2 regions of the Cupriavidus sp. 05N39 genome follow, and region 1 is predicted to be linked to the other one. Evidence: predicted binding sites of a transcription regulator. Region 1 holds the regulator's gene; the other holds the start of a gene.

Region 1 (9,280 bases):
CGCCACGCTGATCATGCTGATGAGCGGTGTGGCGGGCCTGTCGATGCTGGGCGGCACGCTCGCCAGCAAGCTCGACGCTGTATTGCACGCCGGCCTGGCCTTCGAGCCGGCCGTTGCCTTCGATACGTCGCGCATGATGTCGCACTTTGCCGTGACGGTCTGGGAGGGCCTGCTGGCCTTCCTGCCCCTGCTGCTCCTTTTTGGCGTGGCGGCGCTGGCCGGCCCCATGCTGCTGGGCGGCTGGCTGTTCTCCGCCAAGTCTTTCGCCCCCGACTTTTCCCGGCTCTCGCCGCTCAAGGGGCTGGGCCGGCTGTTCTCCTCGCAATCGCTGGTGGAACTGGCCAAGGCCATCGCCAAGGCATTGCTGGTTGGCAGCGTGGCCGGCTGGGTGCTGTGGCGGCGGCTGCCCGAGGCTGTCGCGCTGATGAGCGCACCGATCCACGAGGCGCTGCTGCACATGCTGGAGATGGTGCTGAGCGCCTGCGCCATGGTGGCGGGTTCGCTGGTGCTGGTGGCGGCGATCGACGTGCCCTGGCAGTACTGGACGTTTTACAAGAAGCTGCGCATGACCAAGGAAGAGGTCAAGCAGGAGCACAAGGAAAGCGAAGGCGACCCGCATATCAAGGCGCGCATCCGCCAGCAGCAGCGCGCCATGGCAAAGCGCCGCATGATGTCCGAGGTGCCCAAGGCTGACGTGGTGGTGACCAACCCCACGCACTTCGCCGTGGCGCTGCGCTATGAAGAAGGCCGCATGAGCGCGCCGCGCGTGGTGGCCAAGGGCAGCGAGGCGATTGCCGCGCGCATTCGCGAGATCGCCGTCGAGAACGGCGTGCCGTTGCTGTCCGCGCCGCCGCTGGCGCGCGCGCTGCACCGTCACGTAGAGCTGGGCCAGGAAATTCCGGCCGGCCTGTACACCTCCGTGGCTGAAGTTCTGGCCTGGGTCTATCAACTGAAGCACTGGCACCACAGCAACGGCCCGCACCCGGAGGCACCCTCCGAGTTGCCGGTGCCTGACGAGTTTGCCGTACCGGAAAGCCAAGCATGAACGCATTGACCTCGCTGTTCAACCTGCCCGGCGGGCGGGGAGGCGGCCAGATGAAGGCCCTGGCCGGCCCGCTGCTGATCATCATGATCCTCGGCATGATGATCCTGCCGCTGCCGCCCTTCGTACTGGACTTGTTGTTTACGTTCAACATCGCCCTGTCGATCATGGTGCTGCTGGTGGGCATGTACACGCAGAAGGCGCTGGATTTCGCCGCCTTCCCGGCGGTGCTGCTGTTCACCACGCTGCTGCGCCTGTCGCTCAACGTGGCCTCGACCCGGGTCGTGCTGATGGAAGGGCACACCGGGCCGGACGCCGCGGGCAAGGTGATCGAGGCCTTCGGCCACTTCCTGGTGGGTGGCAACTTCGCCGTGGGTATCGTGGTGTTCGCCATCCTGGTGGTGATCAACTTCATGGTCATCACCAAGGGTGCGGGGCGTATCGCCGAAGTTGGCGCGCGCTTCATGCTCGATGCCATGCCCGGCAAGCAGATGGCGATCGACGCCGACCTCAACGCCGGCCTGATCAACGAAGACGGCGCCAAGAAGCGCCGCGCCGAGGTATCGCAGGAATCGGACTTCTACGGCGCCATGGACGGTGCCAGCAAGTTCGTGCGCGGCGATGCCGTGGCGGGCCTGATGATCATGTTCATCAACGTTGGCGCCGGCATGGTGGTGGGCATGGTGCAGCACGACCTGGACTTCGCCACCGCGGTGCGCAACTACACCCTGCTGACCATCGGCGACGGCCTGGTGGCGCAGATCCCGGCGCTGGTGATCTCCACCGCCGCCGGTGTGATCGTGTCGCGGGTCTCCAACGAGCAGGACGTGGGCCAGCAGCTGACCGGCCAGCTGTTTTCCAATCCGCGCGTGCTGTACCTGACCGGCGCCATCATCGGCATGATGGGCATCATCCCCGGCATGCCGCACTTCGCTTTCCTGGCCTTTGCCGGCGCGCTGGTGTGGTTCGGCCGCTACGTGGCACGGCGTGATGCATCGCAGGCGCAGGAGAAGAAGCGCGAGGACCGCGCTCCCGCGATGGTGCCCGAGTCGACCGAAGCCAGCTGGGACGACGTCAGCCTGGTGGACCCGCTCGGCATGGAAGTGGGCTACCGCCTGATCCCGCTGGTGGACCGCGCGCAGAACGGCGAACTGCTCGGCCGCATTAAGAGCATCCGCAAGAAGGTGGCGCAGGAAATCGGCTTCCTGGTGCCGGTGGTGCATATCCGCGACAACCTGGAACTCAAGCCCAACGCCTACCGCATCACGCTCAAGGGCGTGGAGATCGGCCGCGGCGAAGCGACGCCCGGGCAGTGGATGGCGATCAACCCCGGCCAGGTCTCCGGCCCGTTGCCGGGCACGCCCGGCCAGGACCCGGCATTCGGCCTGCCGGCGGTGTGGATCGAGGGCGGGCTCAAGGAGCAGGCGCAGATCTACGGCTACACCGTGGTGGATGCCAGCACAGTAGTGGCCACTCACCTTAACCACCTGATCCATATGCACGCGGCCGAACTGCTTGGCCGCCAGGAAGTGCAGTCGCTGCTGGACCGCATCGCCAAGGAATCGCCCAAGCTGACTGAAGACCTGGTGCCCAAGGTCATCACCCTCACCGCGCTGCAGAAGATCCTGCAGAACCTGCTGGACGAGAGCGTGCCGATCCGCGACATGCGCACCGTGCTGGACGTGGTGGCCGAGCACGCGCCGAAGATCAGCGATCCCAACGAACTCACGTCGCTGGTGCGCGTGGCGCTGGGGCGTGCCATTACCCAGCAGTGGTTCCCCAACGGCGCTGACCTCCAGGTCATCGGCCTCGACGCCGGGCTGGAACGCGTGCTGTCGCAAGCGCTCACTAACGGCGGCGGCATCGAGCCTGGCCTGGCCGATGCCCTGCTGCAGCAAACGCAAAATGCGGTGAACAGGCAGGAACACCTGGGGCTGGATCCCGTGCTGCTGGTGCCGCATCCGCTGCGCCCGCTGCTGGCGCGCTTCCTGCGCCGGACCATGCCGCAGCTCAAGGTGCTCTCGCATGCCGAGGTGCCGGACAACAGAAATATCAGGATCACCGCCATGATCGGTGGCGCAGCGTGAGGGGTTTCGCAAGATGAGCGTAGCTAAATTCGTGGCGGCCAATGGCCGCGAGGCCTTGCGCCAGGTGCGCGAGGCAATGGGACCGGACGCCGTGGTGCTGTCCAACCGCACCGTCGAGGGGGGCGTGGAGATTGTCGCCATGCGCGACACCGATCTCGGCGCCATCGCCAGCACCGCACCGGTATTCACGCCGCCGCCCGCCGCCGTGGTGGCCGTCGACGGCGCCCTTGGCGACCTGCGCGGCGAACTGCAGACCATGCGCGCCATGATGGAGCGGCAGTTCTCCGGCGTAGGCACCCACAGCCTGCCGTCGCTGGGCGGCGATCCGCTGCGCGATTCGCTGTTTACCTGGTTAGTGACTGCTGGCTTCTCCGGACAGCTTGCGCGATCGCTGCTCGGCCACCTGCCGCTGGGTCATGACCGGCCCGCCGCCATGACCTGGATCCGCCAGGAGCTGGCGCGCAAGGTCCCGGTGCTCAACGACGAAGATGCGCTGTTCGCGCAGGGCGGCGTGCTGGCGCTGGTCGGCCCCACCGGCGTGGGCAAGACCACCACCACGGCTAAGCTGGCAGCGCGCTTCGTGCTCAAGCACGGCCCGGAACGCCTGGCCTTGCTGACCACCGACACTTTCCGTATTGGTGCGCACGAGCAACTGCGCATCTACGGCGACATCCTGGGCGTGCCTGTGCACGCGGTCAAGGATGCGGCCGACCTGCGCTTCGCGCTGGCGGCGCTGACCGATAAGCACCTGGTGATCATCGACACCGTCGGCATGAGTCAGCGCGACCGCAACCTGTCGGAGCAGATCGCCATGCTGGCCGGCGTGCAGGCGCCGGTGCAGCGCATCCTGTTGCTCAACGGCGCCAGCCACGGCGACACCCTCAACGAAGTCGTGCACGCCTACCGCCACGATGCCACGCCCGACGGCGGCATCGACGGCTGTATCGTCAGCAAGCTGGATGAAGCCACGCACCTGGGCTCCGTGCTCGACGTGGTGATCCGGCACCGCCTGCCGGTCTACTACGCCTCCACCGGCCAGCGCGTGCCCGAGCACCTTGAACTCGCCAACGGCGTGTCGCTGGTCGAGCGCGCGTTCCAGACGCCGCGCCGCGGCTCCGTATTCGCCGACGCGGAAGCCGCGCGCCGTGCCATGCCCGCGCAGGACGATGGCGACGCCACCCGCGCGACCAGCGCCGGCGGCGCCGACGGCATGCTGCGCTCGCTGACCGACAACGCCAACGCGGTGGGCGATTGCGTCCAGCAGCTGAACGCTGGCAGCTACAGCTTCGAGCTGGTCCGCTCGCTCTGGCAGCAGCGCACCGAGAACGCGCCCTCGCCGCGCCTGATGGCGCAGCAGGTGCGCGAAGCCGCCTGCCGCGACCTGAGCCGCCATTGCGATCGTTTCGTGCTTTCGCTCAGCGCCACGGTCGCCGCGCCGGTGGCAGGGCGCCGCGCGCCGCGCCCCTGGCAACACACGCTCTGGCTGGCTGACCGCGACGGCCTGCCGCTGGCGGCCGCCGCCGCGCCCGCCGGCCGCACCGGCCCGGCGCTGCAAGCCGGGCAAGGCGGATGGGAAGCCGACGCTGCCACCCTGTGCGCCGCCATCGCCGCCGCCCGTACCGTGGTCAATCTGCTGGATGCCATGCCCGCCGCCGCCACGCTGGCGCGCTGGCAGCAAGCCGGCGAGCGCTGGCTTGCCACCGCGCGCAAGACCACGCGCGTGGTCAGCGGTGGCGCGGCCGTCAAGCTCGATGCGCTGGCCGAAACGCTGACCTTCCACGCGGTGGAAGATATGGACTATCGCGGCCGCGACGCCGTGCAGTGGATCGCGCAAACGCCGGTGCGCGTGCTTGAGGGCCAGGCACGTGGCACGCGCGGCGCCGCCGAGAGCGGCATCGAGGCCGGCCTGCTGGTGTCGCGCGTGGTCGATCGCGAGAACGGCCAGACGCTAGCGGTTCACTACCTGCTGTGCGACCCGGCGTTGTCGGCCGAGGGCGTGCAACTGGCCCGCTGGGCCCGCTGGGCTGAAGCCGGCGAAGCGCAACTTCGCACGCTGCGCCACGCAATGGATCACCTGGGGCAGGGCGGGCAGGCAGGCGGCAACGAATCCTCGCTGGCCGAAGCGCAAGCCTGCGCGCGTCTGCTCGCCCTGCAGATGGCGGTAGCCGCGCTGCGGCTGGAGCAAGCGTGCGACGATAGCGCCGCCGCGTTCCTGGCGCGGCTGACCGGCCGCGCGCCCGCCCGCCAGATGCCGGCCGCCGCCGTGCTGGTGGAAGGCCTCGGCCGTTTGCTGGCCTTGCTCGACGTGCTGGAGAACTACCCCGGCCGAGGTGGCCGCGCCACGCCGTCCGCCACCCACGAAGCGCCGCAGGAGGCCTTTCATCCCGGCGACGCCGCCGGCCTGCTCGAAGCGAGCATGAACGGCAGCCGCGTGTTGCAAACGCTGACGCAGGGAGAATAAGACGTGACTTCACTCGCCTCCGACCAGGCGGAAAGCTTGCGGCGCATGCTGGCGCCCCGCGCCACGCGCCGCATCGCGGTGGTCGCGAGCGATGCCGGTGCCGGCGCCACCACGGTGGCCCTGGGGCTGGCCAACGCACTCGCCATGCAAGGCGAGCGCGTCCTGCTCATCGATGAAGACCGCTTCGGCGCCCGCGCGACCCGCCTTGCCGGCGCCATGCCGGAAGGCACCCTGGCCGCCGTGCTGGGCGGCGCCGTGACGCTGGAAGCCGCGCTGGGCAAGCGCCCGGCCGGCACCATCGCGGTGTTGCCCGGCAGTCCGCAGGCCGGTGGCGGGCTGCAGGCGCTGAATGGCTTTCGCACTGTGCTCACCGATGCCCGCAGCGACGCGGACGGCGGCTTGTCGCAGGTAGCCGGCACGGCGCACAACCTCGTTGTGGTGCTGCGCGCGGAGCCGGCCTCGATCAAGGCCGCCTATGCCTGCATCAAGCGGCTCAATCACCTGTACGCCTGCCGGCGCTTCCACCTGGTGATCAACGCCGCCGCCAGCGATGCCGCCGCGAGTGCCGTGCTGGGCAACCTGGCGCGCACCGCCAGCCAGTATCTCGGCGTCGAGGCGAGCCCCGCCGGCAGCCTGCCGTACGACCCGCTGGTGGAACGCAGCGTGGCACTAGGCCGCTGCGTGGTGGAGGCCTTTCCCGCGGCGCCCGCTACCGCCGCGCTACGCCGCATCGCCACGGGCATTGCCAACTGGCCCTTGTCCACCGATTCCCGTTCAACCCCGACGGCGCCGCTGGCGCCGTCAGCCCCGGCCCTGGCTTAAACGCCTGGGCCTGCAGCCAGGACTCACGAGAATTCCACCATGTACACGATTCAGGGAAAGCTCGAACAGACCGACACCGTGACGGCGCATGCCTCGCTGGTGCGTCGTATCGCCCTGCAACTGGCAGCCAAGCTGCCTGCCAGCGTGCAGCTCGATGACTTGATCCAGGCTGGCATGATCGGCTTGCTCGATGCCGCCAAGCGTTACGAGGACACCCACGGTGCGCGTTTCGAGACCTATGCCAGCCAGCGCATCCGCGGCGCCATGCTTGACGAGGTGCGCGCCAATGACTGGCAGTCGCGCAGCCTGCGCCAGTTCACCCGGCGCATCGAACGCACCGTGCGCGGCCTGGAGCAAACGCTGGGCCGCGCGCCGCTCGACTCCGAAGTGGCGCAGGAGCTTGAGCTGCCGCTCGACGAATACCAGACACTGCTCAATGAAGTCTATGGCTGCCAGCTGCTGCACTACGAGGACTTCGAGCGCTCCGGCGAAGAGGACTTCCTGGACCGGCACCTGAGCGTCAGCGACGATGGCAACCCGCTCACTGTGCTGATGGAAAGCGGCATGCGCGAAGCGCTGATCCGTGCCATCGAGCGGCTGCCGGAGCGGGAAAAGCTGGTGCTGTCGTTGTGCTACGACCAGGAGCTCAATTTGCGTGAGATCGGGGCGGTGCTGGAGGTGACGGAGTCGCGGGTCTGCCAGATTCGCAGCCAGGCTATTACGCGGCTTCGTTCGCAGCTGCGCGGCTTGCTATGAGGGGCTGGTGCCATCGTCTTGGCGCTGCGGTGCTGGCCGCGGCCTGCTGCGCGGCCTGGGCCGCGCCCGCCGGGCCGCTGCATTCCTGGTCGGCTTCCGTGAACGGGCCTGCGCTGCATGGCAAAGGGTTGCGTACGGTGTCGCCGCCGATCTTGCCTACCGGTTACTTGCCGCAGGCGGAGGGGGCTATTACTACCGTGCGGTGGCGATATAGTTTTGCTAGTACGCCGCCCAATGAGCTGCAGGCTTATTTGTGCAATGCGCAGCGTTGTGTGTTGTTGCCGGGGGCGGAGGGGCTTACCGAGGCGTTTAGCGGGGATGATGCGGCCAAGGGGTTTGTGTTTGCGTTTCAGGTGCCTGGGCGGGGGGCGCTGATGCCGGTATTGTTGGGGCAGTCGAATCAGGTTACGGTTAGTTTTAGGTGATGTTGCTGTTGCTGGCGGCGGTGGGTTATAAAAACATAAATTCAAAAGCTTAACGTCAAAGGCTTAAAGTCAAAGGCGGTTTTACCCCCTGCGGGGGGCGACCTACTTTCTTGTCTTGCCAAGAAAGTAGGCAAAGAAGCGCGCCGGATGGGGCGACACCCCCTCGGGATCCGGCGAAAAGAGCGGCCGGGACCCAAACTCGCATCGCCTTAAGGCGATACTCAAACATGGGTACCTCTTTTCCGCTCTTTTCGCCGGATCCCGAGGCGCCCCATACGGCCTGGTAAACCTTGACGGCTCGCTTCGCATCGCGTTGGGGTGTGGCCCGCCCCTCGGGCGCTCCCCACGGCTACACCGATCGTGGTTCTGGCGGCATCGCTTCTTCTTGCAATTCCTTCACGGTTTCGAGCCTTAGAGCCTTCGGGGTTTGACGGGGGCGCTGTTGTCCAATGTTGCGCTGGAGCAATCCGGTGTTCGGTGCGCAAGGCCCGGGCTTGTATATCGGGGATCTCGAAGGTACGCCGCTGATTGGCGCATTGACTCGCTTCGCGCAGCACGGTTGCTGCTCGCCGAGCGTTGATACCTGCCGGTGAACGTCAAAGGTGGTTTCACCTCACTGCCCGGGGTGGCCTGAGGGGGATGCGCTGTCGCCTTCTGTTGCCAAGCGGCCTTTGATCCGGGTGGCCCCGAGAACCGCTTCTTGATGTTGCGGACTAACCAGTGGCAGTCCAGGTCGGATCCGGAATCAAGATCCGGAAACCATCAGCCGCTGGCCAGGCTGACCCCTTGCGGCCCAGTCTGCGTCCGTCCGTCCTTCCCGTAGAGCGTCGCATTGTCGCCACGCTGACGCAGCGCCAGGATCGCTTCTTCGGTGAATTCAAGATGCGCGTCCACCACGGCGGAATTGAGCGCATTGGCATCGCGCGCACTGCGCGCGGCAAACACCAGCGTCCGCCATGCGGCTTCAACGCCCGCATCGATCTGCCGCCCGAACAATTGTCCGCCCGCGCCGGTGCGAATGCCCAAAGCCCCCATCTGTGCCTCGCGGGTGCGCGTCAAGGCACTCAGCAAGCCGGCAAGTTCGACCTTGCGTTCCAGCAACCCGGCCAGGGCCTGGTAGTCGCCGGCCTTGATCATGGTTCTTTCCTCGCCGAGCACGGCGGCGAATTCCTGCGCCAGCTCGGTTTCGCGGCGCAGGTTCTGGATCAGGGACTGGCTCATGGCGTGCCTATCTTGGGTATGGGTTGGCTAAACAAATGGCCGCGCAGCAGGGGGATCAGGCGCCGCCGTTCAGCTCACGCAGGGACGCGAGCAGGCCGTCGGCGATCTTGCTGGGGTCGATCCTGATCCGGCCTTCGGCGATGGCCTGGCGGATTTTCTCGACCTTGGCGGTATCGATATCGTCGTCACGATCTTCTACCAGGCGGGCGCCGATCTCGCGCACCTGGGCCGACAGGGGGCTGACGCGCACGCTGGACGTATCCGGGGCCGTGGTCGGCCCGGGGGCGCCGGCCACGCTGCGCGTGGCGCCGTCGATGGCGTCGCCCGCCCTCGACGAGGTGGTCTGATTGATCTTCACGGTAATTCCTTGCTGGGTACCTTTGGCTTATCGGATGGCTCAGGCAAAACTTTAGGGTGAAATGGCGTCGGAAAGCCCCGCTTTCCCGGCCCTGAGCCTGCGCGCCAT
Region 2 (4,838 bases), on a different contig from region 1:
CGAGCAGGTTTTCCAGCAGGTGCGTGGTTTCGGTCAGGGCGGCGAAGCCGAAGGTAGCTGCGCCGCCCTTGATAGAGTGGGCTGCGCGAAAAATCGCATTCAGCTCTTCCGCATCGGGGGATTCGAGATCCAGCCCGAGCAGTAGCTGCTCCATTTCCACGAGGAGCTCTTCAGCCTCTTCGAAGAAGGTCTGGTAGAACTGTGTGATATCGATATCGACAGACATAACCGTCCTGGCTCACTGAAATTCGCTGCGAAGCCCGCTGCCTGCATGGCAAGCGGTCTTCATTGAACACTGCCCGGCTTGGCCGGGGCCGCGGCGGCGTTGCCCTGCGCAGTCGCCGCCGATGCGGCCGGCGCTGCGGGGGCGGAGGCGGCCGCCAGGCCTGCCTGCACTTCCTGGCCGGCTGCGCCGGCCTTTGCCGCCACCGAAACATCGGCGGCGCTGGCATTCTCTGCCTCGATCCGGGACTGCGCGCGCTGGTTCAGCACCACGATGCTGATGCGGCGGTTGACCGGTGCCATCTCGTCCTTCTTGTCGAGCGGCATGGTCGCGGCCAGGCCGATCACGCGCAGCACCTTGCCTTCGTTCATGCCGCCGGCGATCAACTCGCGCCGCGAGGCATTGGAGCGGTCGGAGGACAGTTCCCAGTTGCTGTACGTGCGTTCGCCGTTGGAGTAGTTGGCGGCGTCCGTATGGCCCGACAGGCTGACCTTGTTTGGCATTTCGTTGAGCACCGGGCCGATCTCGCGCAGGATGGTGCGCATATACGGCTCGACCGCGGCGCTGCCGGTGCGGAACATCGGCCGGTTCTGCGTGTCCAGGATCTGGATGCGCAGACCTTCGCTGGTGATGTCGAGCAGCAGTTGTGGGCGGAACTGGCGCAGCACCGGGTTATTCTCGATGATCTGCTCGAGCCGGTTCTTGAGCGCGCGCAGACGCTCGCTTTCCTGGCGCTCCTTGGCCTTCTGCACGGCATCGTCGGGGGTCTTCCTGACTTCCGCGTCCTGGCGGGTGATATCGAGGCCACCACCCGGGATCACGCTGGAGGACAGGCTGCTCTTGTTGCCGCCCGCAAGCGCCACCTTCAGCGGCGTGCGAAAGTACTCCGCCAACTGCTGCAGATCCTTGGGGGTCTGTGCCTTCAGCAACCAAAGCACCAGGAACAGCGCCATCATCGCGGTCATGAAGTCCGCGTACGCGATCTTCCATGAACCGCCATGATGCGCGGCAGCGCTTTTCTTGACGCGTTTGACGACTATGGGATGCGAACCGTGCTCACTGCTCATCGCTGCCGCTCCTCTACGTCAGGTAATGCTCTTGACTTCGCGGACGTGGTCGTCCAGCTCGAGGAAGGATGGACGCTCAGTCGAGTACAGCACCTTGCGGCCGAATTCCACGGCCACCAGCGGCGCATACCCGTTGAGCGAGGCGAGCAGCGTGACCTTGATGCACTCGTACATCTTCACGCTCTCGTCCACCTGGTGCTCGATACGCGCGGCCAGCGGCGAAACGAAACCRTAGGCCAGCARGATGCCGAGGAAGGTGCCGACCATTGCGTGCGCAATCAGCGCACCGAGTTCAGCCGGCGGCAGGTCCGCCGAGGCAAGGGCATGCACCACGCCCATCACGGCGGCGACGATGCCGAAGGCCGGCAGGCCGTCGCCGACGCGGTGCAGCGCGTGCGCCGGCACCTCGGCCTCGTGGCGGAAGGTCTCGATCTCGTGGTCCATCAGGGCCTCGATCTCGAAGGCATTCATATTGCCGTTGACCATCATGCGCAGGTAGTCGGTCAGGAACTCCATCATTCCCGGATCGGCGAGGATGCGCGGATACTGGCTGAACACGCTGCTGGCCGCCGGATCCGCGATTTCCTTTTCCAGGAACAGAATGCCTTCGCGGCGGGCCTTGGACAGCAGGACGTAAAGCAGCGCCATCACTTCCATGTACAGCGCCTTGCTGTACTTGCTGCTGCGGAACAGCGTCGGCAGCGCATGCATGGTGGCCTTGATTGCCTTGCCGTTGTTGGAGCTGATAAACGCGCCGACTGCCGCGCCACCGATGATGACAAGCTCTGCCGGTTGATAAAGCGCGCCCATATGGCCGCCGGTCATGGCGTATCCGCCAAGCACCGCCGCCATTACGACAACAAAGCCAATTACAACTAGCACGATTGATTCCCCGTCAGAAAAACACGCGTCAGGCACGCACAAGGGTCGCCCTCCGGGAGAAGCGGATTTACCGCTCGTCCCGGCAAGACTCACCAACCACGCAAACCGCCCTCGGACCCGAGACCCAGTGACCTGAAGGCCCAGTGATCTGGAGTCCTGAAGCCTTGCAGTCTTATGACTTAACGACGCAAGACGGCAAGACTTGAAGACTTATTGACCCGGCATCGATGATCTTCCAACGCGGGGACCGGCGATCCGGCGAATAAGCCTGGGTTTCCTCCCGAGTTCCCGCGAAGGCCTTGCCTGAGCGTTGGTAAGCTTGGCAGGCTGCCACGGGAATGCGCGTGGATGCTGGGTACTTCCGGCATCCGCGGCGCACGGCGACAGGATTCCCAACGGCAGCCCGGGCATGTGCCCGGACTATCCGCTTGGTAACGTCTCGTCCAAATCGCTTCAGTCAGGCAACAACTTGCGCGGGAGCGACGTTCTTCGAGAGCTTCTTCGCCTTGCCGGCACGTGAGGGCGGTCGGCACAGGCTGCAAACGAAATTCGCATGCGGCTCGTACGCGTGTGTAACGAACTGCCCGCCGCAGCACGTGCAGCTGGAAAGCTGCAGCATGTTGCTCTCGAAAAACCGTACTAACGTCCAGGCACGGGTGAAACTTAAGACAATTTCGCTTTCGAGCAGCGATACGTGCTCAAGATAGAGCCGATAGCTCGCCACCACGGCGCGGATGCCCACCGTCTCGCCTTGCTGGACCATGAACTGATAGGCCGAGAAGAACAGCGAGGAATGGATGTTTGGCAACCAGGTGGTGAACCAGTCGGTCGAGAAGGGGAGCATGCCCTTGGGCGGCGAGGCGCCGCGCAGCTCCTTGTAGAGGCGGATCAATCGATCGCGCGAGAGCGTGGTCTCGGCTTCGAGCACCTGCAGGCGCGCCCCCAGGCCGATCAGCTCGATGGCGAGCTGGGTCTGGTTGGCGTCCTGCAAGACGCTCTTGCGATTGGGAACCGGAGTGGCCGTGGTACTCCGGACTGACGGGGCCTGAAGGAGCGCGGTCAATTGAGCGACTCCACGGGCTGCCGTGCGAGCAGGATCGCAGCATGGATCTGCTGCATATCATGGCTCTTGGCCGTATGGGTGAGTGTCGACAGCAAGGCATGGTCGTCGAACCGGAAACGGCACAGGACCATGTTTGATGCTGCCAGTTTGACCAACTGGGCCGGTGTCAACTTGGCGAGAATGTCGGCAATTTCCTTGCTGACGCCAAGCCTGAACATGGCTTCCAGATGATTTTCTCGCACCAGGCGTTGCGCGAGCAGCAGATAGGCGAGATTGACCTCCCTGATCTCCTGGAGAACTTCACTGCTTTCCAATTTTTCCCCGCTACCAAAAACCCTTCGACCGCTTGTCCGGCGCTTACCCGCAGCCGAAGGCTGAAGGCGACCAGATCGTTTGAGTGCGTGTTCGACGGGTACTGCGTACGACTAAGGAACTGCGCTTGGTCAGACTTATCCGAAACGTTACAAGTGTTACAGAGTGTAAGTGTGACTGTGAGAGTTATATCGGCAATTCAACCGGACTGCCAATCCCCTCTAACGTTGGGGTACAGCAATGTCGCACGAAACATACATGGGAGACGAAGTTTGTAACAAGTCACGCCTTTGTAATGTGATTTGCATCAAAACTGTTACGCGTATGTAACAGATTAAAGACTCTAAATCTGCCTCTTGGATCACCCCAGCCAGAAGTGCACTAATCACATTCCACTATTGACGAAAGGGACGTCACTGCACTAGCACGCGGCGCAGCCATGCGGCGACCCTTGCTAGCAGGTCATTGGGCTCCTCGCTGAACAGGTGCGGACAGGTTTGCTCCACCTGCTCCATGACGCGCGCTGCCTCTTCGGCACTCACGGTGCCATAGTCCATGGCCAGCCCCACCACCGCTCGCAACTCTCCCAGCCGCGAGCGGGCAGTGCCCGCGATGCGTTCGGTCTGCACCATGTACATGAGGTCGTAGACCCGGCGCCGCAGGCTTTCCGCCACTCGCCACGCCGGCGTCTGCATCTGCTCCTCGAGCGCACGGATGTCCACCGCCGAGGTGGCCAGCTGCGACGCCAGGAGCTCGATGAAGGCCAGGTCGGCCCCCGCGTCCTCCAGGATCTGCCGGGACCAGTCACGGGCATGCGCAAGGCGTTCCTGCGGCGTCCATTCGTAGCGCGTCGCCAGGCCGTAGCCAAAGCGCTGCGCGTCGCGCATCAGGGTCGCCATGGCATTGGGCAGCTGTTTGTTGAACACACGCTTGGCCCATGCGTACTCCCCCCCCGACAGCAGCCGCGTAACGGCGCGCTCGGTCAGCGGGCCGTCATGCTGAAGCAGGCGCGCTCGCAGGAAATCGTCAAAGCTTGGCGGGCTGAATTCGCTGTCCAGCCCGGTGGAGAGCTTGACGAAATGTTCGAACTCGGAGCGCAGCTTGGCCGCGGCTTCCTCGGGAAGCGCCAGGGTGATGTCGGTAGTCATGATGTGCGATGCTGAGTGACGCTAACGGCGAGCCACCGCCGGCCCGAGGCCGGCGGCATAACCCTTGCGCTTGACGTCAGAAGGCGCTCCAGTCACCGTTGTCGGACGTGGCAAGCGCGGCGGGGCGGGCAGTGCGGGCCAGG

Evidence for each region. Region 1 encodes FliA, which starts transcription of late flagellar genes. Its sites were predicted from a motif close to CTAAAGTTTNNNNNNNNNNNGCCGNTA; they were not measured.
Region 2: the regulator FliA is predicted to act here: its motif matches at 2,353-2,379, upstream of motA (flagellar motor stator protein MotA).

What each region holds. Positions count from the first base shown of each region.
Region 1 covers NZ_JBFTNE010000065.1:6,307-15,586, forward strand. The annotation lists gene flhB (flagellar biosynthesis protein FlhB) at 1-1,045, shown strand, start outside; gene flhA (flagellar biosynthesis protein FlhA) at 1,042-3,129, shown strand; gene flhF (flagellar biosynthesis protein FlhF) at 3,143-5,590, shown strand; gene AC1DN0_RS27030 (MinD/ParA family ATP-binding protein) at 5,594-6,412, shown strand; gene AC1DN0_RS27035 (RNA polymerase sigma factor FliA) at 6,452-7,168, shown strand; gene AC1DN0_RS27040 (flagellar protein FlhE) at 7,165-7,593, shown strand; gene AC1DN0_RS27045 (flagella synthesis protein FlgN) at 8,356-8,814, opposite strand; gene flgM (flagellar biosynthesis anti-sigma factor FlgM) at 8,870-9,172, opposite strand.
Region 2 covers NZ_JBFTNE010000193.1:205-5,042, forward strand. The annotation lists partial or broken gene AC1DN0_RS39980 (Hpt domain-containing protein) at 1-226, opposite strand, end outside; gene motB (flagellar motor protein MotB) at 286-1,290, opposite strand; gene motA (flagellar motor stator protein MotA) at 1,309-2,172, opposite strand; gene flhC (flagellar transcriptional regulator FlhC) at 2,630-3,235, opposite strand; gene flhD (flagellar transcriptional regulator FlhD) at 3,232-3,549, opposite strand; gene AC1DN0_RS40005 (DUF4088 family protein) at 3,961-4,695, opposite strand; partial or broken gene AC1DN0_RS40010 (methyl-accepting chemotaxis protein) at 4,772-4,838, opposite strand, start outside.